2 regions of the Levilactobacillus yiduensis genome follow, and region 2 is predicted to be linked to the other one. Evidence: predicted binding sites of a transcription regulator. Region 2 holds the regulator's gene; the other holds the start of a gene.
What was found. The regulator HrcA, encoded in region 2, represses chaperone genes, less so after heat shock. The targets are predictions, from matches to a motif close to TTAGCACTCNNNNNNNNNGAGTGCTAA.
Positions count from the first base shown of each region.

Region 1 (6,004 bases), on a different contig from region 2:
CTCAGTTTCCGTTTGGCCTTGGCCTGTTCCTTTTGCTGTTGATAGTCGACCTGGGTCTGCTTGGGTGCGTCAACGGTCGGGTGAGCGGCTTCAGCTTCGGCGGCTTCCTTGGCGGCGTAGGCGTCTTGCTCGGCTTTCTTTTCTACATAATAATCGTAGTTCCCCAGGTAGCGGGTCGTCCCGGTTGGCGCCAGCTCCACGACTTGTGTGGCCACTTGGTTGATGAAGTACCGGTCATGGGAAACGAACAAAATCGTGCCATCGAACTCGTTGAGCGCGTTTTCCAAGACTTCCCGGCTGTCGATGTCCAAGTGGTTGGTTGGTTCGTCCAGCATTAAGAAGTTGTCATGGCGTAGCGCTAATTTAGTCAGCAACAGGCGGGCCCGTTCACCCCCGCTGAGGCTGTGGACGGTCTTGTCGACATCACTACCGGTAAAGAGAAAGCTGCCCAGAATCGAGCGAATATCGCCCTCGGGAGTTGTCGGATGGTCGTCCCACAGTTCGTGGAGCACCGTTTTCTTCTCGTGCAGCGTGGCTTGGTCCTGATCGTAGTAGCCGGTGTCAACGCCGGTACCGAAGATGATCTGGCCTTGAATAGCAGGAATCCGCCCGAGAATCGTCTTCAATAGGGTGGACTTACCAATGCCGTTGGGGCCGACGATGGCCACAGCCTGGTGTTTTTTGATGTCCAGGTTGACCGGTGCGCAGAGTATCTGATCGTCATAGCCAACCGCCCCGTTGACCACGTCCAAGACCACGTTACCGCTTTGTCGGTGGGGTTTGAAGGTGAAACGGGCGACCTTTTCATCGCCTTCAGGCTTGGCCATGCGGTCCATCTTTTCCAATTGTTTCCGCCGAGCCTGGGCCCGTTTGGTGGTCGAGGCCCGCACGATATTTTTATTCACGAAGTCTTCGAGCTTACTGATCTCGGTCTGCTGCTTGTCGTATTCCTTCCATTCCCGCTTGAGCCGCTCAGCCTTGGCATCGATGTAGTGTGAATAGTTGCCAGGATAATGGTCCAGCCCGCCGTGTGCCATGTCATAGACGTCGTTGACCACGTGATCCAGGAAGTACCGGTCATGGGAAACGACTAAAATGGCGCCGGAGTAACCTTGCAGATAGCCTTCCAACCAGGTGAGTGTTTCGACGTCCAAGTGGTTGGTCGGTTCGTCCAAAATCAAGAGGTCGGGCTTTTCCAGCAACAGCTTGGCTAAGGCCAGTTGGGTCCGTTGCCCACCGGAAAGCTCGTTGATGGGCTTGTCGTAGTATTCTTCGCCAAATTCAAATCCGTGGAGCACACCCCGAATTTCGGCTTGGTAGCCGTAGCCGTTGTGGTCGCTAAAGTCTTGTTGGAGCTGGTCGTAAGTCGCGCTGACCTGTTGGAACTGTTCGGCATCGGCAATGACGGCCGGGTCGCTCATCTGCTGTTCCAACTCATGGATCCGTTTTTCTGTGGCGCGAACCTCGGCAAAGACGTCAAGCATTTCGTTCCAGACGGTCTTCGATGAGGCGAGTCCGGCATTTTGGGCTTGGTAGCCCATGGTCAATCCCCGTTTTGTGGTAATCTGGCCGACGTCCGGGGTGGTTTCGCCAGCAATCATTTTAAGTAAAGTGGATTTCCCAGCACCGTTGCGGCCAACCAGTGCCACGCGGCCATGCTCGGGGACGTCCATGGTGACATTTTCAAATAAGACGGTCGCCCCGAAACGCCGGGTAACCTGTTGGACTTGTAAAAGAATCACGGTATGACCTCCTTGATGGGGTTAAAGTTATTTTTAAGGTATATTTCAGCGGGCAATGGTAAGTCACTGTCCGTTCTGAAAGTCTTGGGTTTGTGCGGCAGTTTGGCCGAAACCTCAGTATGTCTATTTTAGCATATTCTGCAATTAGACCGAAATTCCTAAATAATTGTGAAAAATACTTGCAATTTCTTTCACAAGGCAGGCGGTTATGCTATAATTTGTAAGAAAGTAAATTTCACAATCAGGTTATCATCTAGAGAAATGGTTATTGCCGGTTTGGCAGTGATCAGCAAGATTGATTAGGAGGTCTCGTTTTTGACAGAACAAAAGATTCCCCGCGCCACAGCGAAGCGGCTCCCCATTTACTACCGCTACTTAAACATCCTGTTGGACGCGGATAAGACGCGTGTTTCCTCGACTGAATTATCTGAGGCAGTTAAAGTTGACTCTGCCACCATTCGCCGAGACTTTTCATACTTCGGTGCCCTGGGTAAGCGGGGGTACGGCTACGACGTTGAAAGTTTAATTAAGTTCTTTAAGAAAATTCTGAACCAAGATCGGCTGACCAACGTGGCCTTGATCGGGGTTGGGAATTTGGGCCATGCCCTGTTGAACTTCAACTTCCACCAAGACGGCAACGTCCGTATCAGTGCGGCCTTTGACGTGAACGCAGACATTGCCAACACGATTCAAAGCGGCGTGCCGATTTATCCAATGACGGAGTTGCGGACACAGTTGGAAGAACAACAGATTCAAGTGGCCATCTTAACGGTCCCATCTGACGTGGCCCAATCCGTCACGGACGATGCCGTTGCCGGCGGGGTGAAGGGAATTTTGAACTTCACACCATTACGGGTCACCGTTCCTAAGGATGTCCGGGTCCAAAACGTGGACTTGACCAACGAATTACAAACGTTGATCTACTTCTTGGAACACTACAACAGCAAAGAATAGAACGGGGTCGTAATCTTTTGGGGGATTACGACTTTTTGTTTACGCTTTGTGAAGCCATCGCCGGAAAAATTGCCAATCTATCGGCAAAAAGCCCTTCACAAAATAGCCTTGTGATTGTGCAATTATAGACAACGGCCTGAATTAATTGGGGGATTACGGAAGAACTGAAAAATAACAAGATAAAACTAGTTATTTGCAGACACACGGTCCGGGCTGGCCGCCTACCGTCCACCAAATATGGGTCGGAACGCGGTGGGCGGACGGGTCGAGCCAAAGGTCGGTCTCGACACCTCGCCTTTGAGCCGAAAGACCGCGTCTCAAAGACGCCAGTTACCTAAGCGGCATGAAAAGTCATGCCGTTTAGGTAACTCCCACGGCTGAACCCATATTTGGTGGACTCTCGGCGACACGGATGATTAACTACTAATGGTGTTAACCCTTAGTAACGAAAGCCCATAGTCGTCTCTAATTGATATCGGAGTCGTTGACAAGCCCTAACCCGCCGGAGTCAGCCAGCAATGGAGCCAGCTGTGTCGACCCAGTTAGCTGGTGTTTCTTACCAGGTTACTGGGTGGGACGACTTGAGAGACTGGTGAACTTTGCCAGGCTTTCAAGCGAACCGGAAGACCGTTTCTCAGGCTGGAGGTGTTCCCCAGAGCAGGCGGAATTGCTGGCTGACGGAGGCATTCTGGTTTCGCCAACGTTATTAGAAAAATCATACAATGAAGGATTTCGCTTAGAGCCACAAGGGCTAGGCGAACTGGGCCGTTAGCACTCGGCAAATTGTTTGCCAAATTCCTTGATTTTTAGCGCGAAAAACCATATATTAGATATTGTTATTAGCACTTATGTTAGTCAAGTGCTAACAGTGCTAAAAAGTAAGTTTATTGGAGGGATTCAAGTGTTAAAACCATTAGGAGACCGCGTCATTTTGGATCAACCACAAGAAGAAGAAACTACGGTTGGCGGCATTGTTTTAGCAAGTAATGCGCAGGAAAAGCCTTCAACGGCCAATGTTGTTGCTGTGAGTGATGGCCGTGTGTTAGACAATGGCGATAAGGTAGCCCCAGCTGTTAAGGTTGGCGACAAGGTATTGTTCGACAAGTACGCCGGTACAGAAGTTAAGTATGACGGCAAGACTTACCTTGTTTTACACGAAAAGGATTTAGTCGCTGTCGTTGACTAATTGCTTTCCCACTGATACGAGAGACTATTTAAAAAATTTAGTATGAGGTGAATGTAGAAAATGGCTAAAGAATTAAAGTTCTCTGAAGATGCACGCAGCAAGATGCTGGCTGGTGTTGACAAGTTAGCTGATACGGTCAAGACGACCTTAGGGCCTAAGGGTCGTAACGTTGTTTTGGAACAAAGCTATGGCAACCCAACCATCACGAATGATGGGGTTACGATTGCCAAGGCCATCGAGCTCGATGACCATTTCGAAAACATGGGTGCCAAGTTGGTTTCCGAAGTTGCTTCCAAGACCAACGACATCGCTGGTGATGGGACCACGACCGCAACGGTTCTGACCCAAGCCATCGTTAACGAAGGTATGAAGAACGTTACTGCCGGTGCCAACCCTGTTGGTATCCGTCGCGGGATCGAAAAGGCGACTGACGCCGCTGTTGATGCCTTACACAAGATGTCGATTGACGTCAAGACGAAGGACGATATCGCCCAAATCGCTTCCATTTCATCCGCTAGCAAGGAAACTGGTAAGTTAATTGCTGACGCCATGGAAAAGGTTGGTAACGACGGGGTCATCACGATTGAAGAATCCCGTGGGGTTGATACCAGCTTGGACGTTGTTGAAGGGATGCAATTCGATCGTGGGTACATGTCTCAATACATGGTTACCGACAACGATAAGATGGAAGCTAACCTCGACAACCCATACATCTTGATCACTGACAAGAAGATCGGTAACATCCAAGACATCTTGCCATTGCTGCAATCCGTTGTTGAACAAAGCCGTTCCCTGTTGATCATCGCTGATGACATCACCGGTGAAGCCTTACCTACCTTGGTCTTGAACAAGATGCGTGGGACCTTCAACGTGGTTGCTGTTAAGGCGCCTGGCTTTGGTGACCGTCGTAAGGCCCAATTGGCTGACATTGCTACCTTAACTGGTGGGACTGTGATTACCGATGACTTAGGCCTGAACTTGAAGGACACGACCATTGATCAATTAGGTCAAGCCCAAAAGGTCAACGTGACGAAGGATGACACCACCATCGTTGAAGGTGCTGGTGCTAAGGACCAAATCGCTGCTCGGGTTGCTGAAATCAAGGGTCAGATCGACGAAACGACTTCTGACTTTGATCGTGACAAGCTGAAGGAACGTTTGGCTAAGTTAGCCGGTGGGGTTGCCGTCGTTCGTGTCGGTGCCGCTACGGAAACTGAACTGAAGGAACGTAAATACCGGATTGAAGATGCCTTGAACGCGACCCGTGCGGCCGTTGAAGAAGGCTTCGTTGCTGGTGGTGGGACTGCCTTGATCAACGTCATTGGTGACGTTGCCAAGGTTGACGCTGAAGGCGATGAACAAACTGGTGTTAACATCGTGCTCCGTGCTTTGGAAGAACCAGTTCGTCAAATCGCACAAAACGCCGGTGTTGAAGGCTCTGTTGTGGTTGAACACTTGAAGAGCGAAAAGCCAGGTGTTGGTTACAACGCTGCAGACGACAAGTACGAAGACATGGTTAAGGCTGGTATCACCGACCCAACCAAGGTTACCCGTTCTGCTCTGCAAAACGCTGCTTCTGTTTCTGCTTTACTGTTGACGACGGAAGCCGTTGTCGCTGAAAAGCCAGAAGACAACCCAGCACCTGCAGCCCCAGCTGCTAACCCAGGTATGGGCGGCATGATGTAAGCTGCATCCAATTAAAAATGATTGACGAGAAGTCTGGACTTTCGGGTTCAGGCTTCTTTTTTTGATTATCGGCTAAAGATTGCAAGTTGGAATGCAGTCGGATTTATGGTGACACTAGGGTTTACAGGGACAAAATTAGTCTTTGAATGTCATGTGATTGGTGCTGGTCGCCTTACCGTTCGCCAAATTTGGACCGTGACGCTGTGGGAAGGACCGGTCGAAGCCAAAAGTCGGTCTTCAACCTCGCTTCTAGCCGATTTTCGTTATTCAGCCTCTTTAATTGACAGTAAAAGTTCCACTTTAGCTTGAAAGTGTGGTGACTTAGCGTTAGAATCAGGCATTGTCGCTGAAACAGGGAGAACCAGACTTCGACGGCGAGGCGGCCAGTATCGGCTATGTAACTGCCAAAGACTGGCTTAGAACCCACGCAAGAGGG
Region 1 covers NZ_JAMXAZ010000003.1:123,370-129,373, reverse strand. Annotated here, with positions in the region: gene NGM66_RS02975 (ABC-F family ATP-binding cassette domain-containing protein) at 1-1,742, opposite strand, end outside; gene NGM66_RS02970 (redox-sensing transcriptional repressor Rex) at 2,058-2,696, shown strand; gene groES (co-chaperone GroES) at 3,598-3,882, shown strand; gene groL (chaperonin GroEL) at 3,943-5,568, shown strand.
Region 1: a site for HrcA is predicted at 3,536-3,562, ahead of groES (co-chaperone GroES). Genes of this name have one in related genera too.

Region 2 (6,004 bases):
AGAACGACAGGCACTGACCCGTCCCTTTACACTGGCTGAATTGACGGCGGGGACGGCCCAACTGACCGGGACCATCCAGCAAACGCCGCCCATGTATTCGGCGGTCAAGGTTCATGGTCGCAAGTTGTACGAGTACGCGCGGGCGGGCGAAACCGTTGAACGGCCAACGCGTACGGTGACCGTTGATCATTTCACCTTGACCGATGCGGGGACGTTTGACGCCGAACAGGGCACGCAGACCGTGGCCTTTGAAGTGGGCTGTTCCAAAGGGACCTACGTGCGGACGTTAGCCGTTGACCTGGGTCTCTTGTTGGGCGTACCGGCCGTGATGGCATCGCTCACCCGGCAACAGAGTGGCGGTTTCACGCTGGACCAAACGGTGACGTTAGACCAGGTGGCCGAAGCCATGGCAAACGAAAATCTGTCGGCCATTTTACGGCCCATCGACTATGCGTTGACGGCTTATCCCCATGTGGCATTGAGCGACCGCGTCTGGGGACTGGTCAAAAATGGCGTCTTTCTCACAGCCGATGAGCTGGATGGTGCCACGGCACCGGAAGTCGCCTTGACGTATCAGGGCGCGACCAAGTGCCTGTACCAATGGTCCGAAGAAAAACAACAATACAAGCCGCTGAAAATGTTTGCGGTGAACTAAGTTTTGAGAAGAGGAATTTCCAATGGAAGTTATTCACATACACCACCCGTTAGATGCACGGCAAATTCCCGATGAGCCAGTGGTCTTGGCCATGGGCTTTTTCGATGGCGTTCATCGCGGGCATCAAGCGGTCATCAACCGGGCCAAAGCGCTTGCCCAAGCCAAAGGTGTTAAGCTGGCCGTCTTGACCTATGATCACCACCCTGCGCTGGTTTACCGGCCGCTACAGGCGGATGACCAGAAGTATTTGAGTCCGATCAACCGCAAGCTCCAGCAGCTGGACCGATTGGGGGTCGACCGGGTCTTTTTGGTCAATTACACCGGCGAATTTGCGGCCCAGACACCGCAAGAATTTGTCGACCACTATTTGGTGGCTTTTCACACGGTGGCGGCAGTGGCTGGCTTTGACCACACTTACGGCAAGAAGGACGTGGCCAATATGGCGCGGTTGCCTGAATATGCGCAGGGACGGTTTGAGGTGGTCACGGTCCCCGAAGAGGCCAGTGGCAACGAAAAGGTTAGTTCTACGCGGATTCGGGCGGCGATGCGTGCGGGTGATGTCGACTTGGTGAACCAATTACTGGGTTACACGTACCGCTCGACGGGATTGGTAGTCCACGGCGAGGCCCGGGGCCGAACGATCGGCTACCCCACGGCTAACGTCATGGCGCCACAGGATGAGTGGATCCCTGGGATTGGCATTTACACGGCCCGGTTGAAGGTTGGGGCCATCTGGTACCCTGGGATGGTCTCTGTGGGCCGTAACGTGACCTTTGGGGATAACCGTCCAGTCACGGTCGAAATGAACCTCCTGGACTTCCAGGGCAACCTGTACGGCGAACCAGTAGAGGTCGAATGGCACCACCGGTTGCGCGGCGAGGTGAAATTCGCGGACGCGGACGGTCTGGTTGCGCAATTAAAGCAAGACGAAGCAGACACGCGGGCCTATTTCCATCAAGTTGCGACGCGTGAATCTTAAATAACTAAAGGTTGCAAGTTTAAAAGTAGCTAAATTTATGGTGACACCAGGGTTTACAGGGATAAAATTAGCCTTTGAACGCACCTTGCTCTGTGCTGGCCGCCTTACCGTTCGCCAAATTTGGACCGTGACGCTGTGGGAAGGACCGGTCGAAGCCAAAAGGCGGTCTTCAACCTCGCTTCGAGCCGAAGACCGCGTCTCGAAGACGCCAGTTTCCAAGAAGTTCACTTGTAAACTCCCACGGCTGAGTCCAAATTTAGCTCACTCACGGTTACGTGACAAGTTGTCCGCTAATGTGGATGTTCAGCGATTTCTCTGCTAATTTTGTGGTTAATCACCGACGTAACCGGAGGAGGTCAGAGGTGCAGGTTGCTGTGACAACGGTGTTAGCTGAGCGTTTTTTCTCAGCTTACAGCGTGGGACGTGTTTGGAGATTGACGGGGTTCGTCAAGCTTCAAACCGAGTCGGCGGACCGCTCCTTAGGCCGCCGGCGTTCCCCATAGCTACCGGAATCTCTGACAGCCGCAGGTGGCGGGCGTGGACTAATTTCATGTTCACAGTCCTTGTCAGCTGAGTATTATCAGGTATTTTTGCACTTGCAATCTTCAGTTAAATAATTTAAAGGGCTTAGCGAACGCGTTGCGGGAGTTAAGTCCTTTTTGGTTGGCCGTTGAAAGTTATCCCAAGATTTTTAGGCCTAGATTTTGGTGGTTGAACGCCATCCCGACAAGAAGTTTAGTAAGAGTAGTGGTATAGGTTAACTTAGATGATAGATTTAGAGACACTAGTTAATTAGGCAAGTGTGGGCGATAGGCACTACCGTAGCCGGGAGTTCGCCAAATATGGGCTCAGCCGTGGGAGTTCCCTTGGCAGCGCTTTTGGCTGGTTAGGGAACTGGCGTCTTTGAGACGTGCATTTCGGCTCAAAGCGAGGTGCCGAGACCGCCCTTTGGCTCGTCCCGTCCGCCCACAGCGTTCCAGCCCATATTTGGCGAACGGTAAGGCGGGCCAGTCACCACAATCCATCCTGAAACCGCTGTATTCTGAGGGAATTCTAAAAAATTAGCACTTAAACCCAACGATTGCTAAAAATTCTACCAGATTTCTTGACTTCAAAACCCGGTTTTGCTACATTATATATGTGACTTAGCACTTGTGTTGTTTGAGTGCTAAAAAAGGGGTGATTGTGATGCTTTCAGAAAGACAAATGATGATTCTGCGAGCCGTTGTCCGCGACTTTACCAACACTGGTGTGCCGGTGGGGTCTAAGGCATTAGCCAAGCAGTTACCCATCCACGTAAGCTCAGCGACAATTCGTAATGAAATGGCGGCGTTGGAGGAACAGGGCCTGATTAAAAAGACTCACTCGTCTTCCGGCCGGATTCCTTCGGTTGAAGGGTACCGGTATTACGTTGACCATTTGGTAAAACCCGATCCGTTGCGGCCCAACGATATCGACGTGATTCAGTCCTCGTTAGGTGGCGATTTCCACAAGATTGACGAAATTATTTCGCAATCGGCCACGATCTTATCCAACCTGACGAGCTATACCGCGTTTACGTTGAAGCCGGAATTAAAGGACAGTCGGCTTAGTGGTTTCCGGTTGGTTCCCCTCGGTAAGCGGCAAGTGATGGCGATCCTGGTCACCGACAGTGGTGACGTGGAAAACCAGACATTTGACGTGAGTGAGTCCGTGACCGGCGACCAGTTAGAGGCCGTTGTTCGGCTGATCAATGATCAGTTGGTCGGGTTGACGCTTCCAGAAGTGGTTCAAAAGCTGCAGGCGGATATTCCAATGAAAATTGCCAATTACCTGCAGAGTCCAGAAGGCTTTCTGGATATTTTCGGCGACGTGTTGACGCGGGCCGCGCAAGAGCGGTTCTACGTTGGCGGTCGACTGAATCTGTTGAACTTCTCGCAGGATAGCGATGTTGATTCACTGAAGTCGTTGTATTCATTGATCGATAAGACCGATGATATCGCCAACGTCTTGGGGCAACCGCGGGATAACATTTCCGTGCAAATTGGCAATGAAATGACCAACGATGCCTTGAGAAACTTCAGCCTGATCACCGCCACCTACGACGTGAACCAACATGGTAAGGGTATGATCGCTATTTTAGGACCGACCCGCATGCCGTATTCACGGATGTTAGGGATTGTCGGTGCGTTTCGTGAAGAGCTCGCGAAGAAACTGTTAGATTACTATCGGTTCTACGACGAGTAAAGAAAGGGAGGTTTTTTATCGTGGCTGACAAGCAACAACCATCCACTGATGATGAAACTGCGGCAAAGGCCGCCACTACTAAGCAAGACCCAGACAAGACTGAGCAAGCCGCACCAGCGGACAAGAAGCCCACTGATAAGTCGACGCCAACGGTCACCGCGGAGGCTTTAGCCGCTGTGCAAAAGAAGGCGGATGGCTTCGAGGACAAGTACCTGCGCGCCGAAGCGGAAGTGCAAAACATGCAGACCCGTTACCAAAAGGAACAGGCCGCGCTCATCAAGTACGATGGTCAGCAACTCGCTAAGGACGTGCTCCCCGTGATCGATAACTTGGAGCGGGCCTTAGCAGTCGAAGCGACTGATGAGACGAGCAAGCAGATCAAAAAGGGTGTGCAGATGACCTACGATCACATGGAAGACGCCTTGAAGCGTAATCACGTGACGGAGATCGCCGCACTGGGCCAGAAGTTTGACCCGACCTTGCACCAAGCGGTTCAGTCGGTCCCAGTCTCTGATGGGCAAACGGCTGAAACGGTGGTCAATGTGCTCCAAAAGGGCTACCAACTAAAGGACCGGGTACTCCGGCCCGCTATGGTTGTCGTTGCTCAATAAATTTATAAATAAAAAATTAAAAAAAGAGGGAATTTTTGATGGCAAGTAACAAGATTATCGGAATTGACTTAGGGACGACTAACTCTGCCGTTGCCGTTCTTGAAGGCAGTACGCCAAAGATCATTGCGAACAAGGAAGGCGCCCGGACGACGCCATCCGTTGTCGCTTTTAAAGATGGTGAAACCCAAGTCGGTGAAGTTGCTAAGCGTCAAGCAATCACTAACCCGAACACGATTTCATCTATCAAGAGTCACATGGGTGAAGCAGGCTTCAAGGAAACCATTGAAGGCAAGGACTACACGCCAGAACAAGTTTCCGCAATGATTTTACAACACTTGAAGTCCTTCGCTGAAGACTACATTGGTGACACGGTTGATAAGGCCGTTATCACGGTGCCAGCTTACTTCAACGATGCCCAACGGCAAGCAACTAAGGATGCTGGTAAGATCGCTGGTTTGAACGTTGAACGGATCATCAACGAACCAACGGCCGCAGCCTTAGCTTACGGCTTGGACAAGCAAGACAAAGATGAAAAAGTCATGGTCTATGACCTTGGTGGTGGGACCTTTGATGTGTCCATCCTGGACTTAGGTGACGGTGTCTTCGACGTGCTGTCAACGAACGGGGATACCCATTTAGGTGGGGATGACTTTGACCAAAAGATCATGGACTGGTTGATTGCCGGTTTCAAGGACGAAAACGGTGTTGACTTATCCAAGGATAAAATGGCCGTTCAACGGTTAAAGGACGCTGCTGAAAAAGCGAAGAAGGACCTCTCTGGGGTTACCGAAGCACAAATCAGCTTGCCATTTATTTCCGCTGGCGACAATGGCCCATTGCACTTGGAAAAGAGCTTGACACGGGCCAAGTTCAACGAATTAACGGCTGACTTGGTTGAAAAGACGCGGATCCCAGTTGAAAACGCCTTGAAGGATGCCGACTTACAAGCCGGCGACGTTGACGTTGTCATCTTAAACGGTGGGTCTACGCGGATTCCAGCTATTCAAGAAGCCGTTAAGAAGTGGACGGGTAAGGAACCTAACCACTCCATCAACCCTGATGAAGCCGTTGCTTTAGGTGCCGCTGTCCAAGGTGGGGTCATCACTGGTGACGTCAAGGACGTTGTCTTATTGGATGTCACGCCATTATCCTTGGGTATTGAAACCATGGGTGGGGTCTTCACGAAGTTGATCGACCGCAACACCACGATTCCTACCAGCAAGTCCCAAGTCTTCTCAACCGCTGCGGATAACCAACCAGCCGTTGATATCCACGTCTTACAAGGTGAACGGCCAATGGCTGCTGACAACAAGACGTTGGGTAACTTCCAACTCGCTGACATCCCAGCTGCACCTCGTGGTGTTCCACAAATCCAAGTGACCTTTGATATCGATAAGAACGGTATCGTGAATGTTTCCGCTAAGGATATGGGCACGAACAAGGAACAAAAGATCACCATCAAGAGTTCCGACGGTCTGTCCGATGAAGAAGTCGACAAGATGATGAAGGAAGCTAAGGAAAACGAAGCTGCCG
Region 2 covers NZ_JAMXAZ010000009.1:55,473-61,476, reverse strand. Annotated here, with positions in the region: gene truB (tRNA pseudouridine(55) synthase TruB) at 1-655, shown strand, start outside; gene ribF (riboflavin biosynthesis protein RibF) at 678-1,634, shown strand; gene hrcA (heat-inducible transcriptional repressor HrcA) at 2,823-3,860, shown strand; gene grpE (nucleotide exchange factor GrpE) at 3,881-4,471, shown strand; gene dnaK (molecular chaperone DnaK) at 4,510-6,004, shown strand, end outside.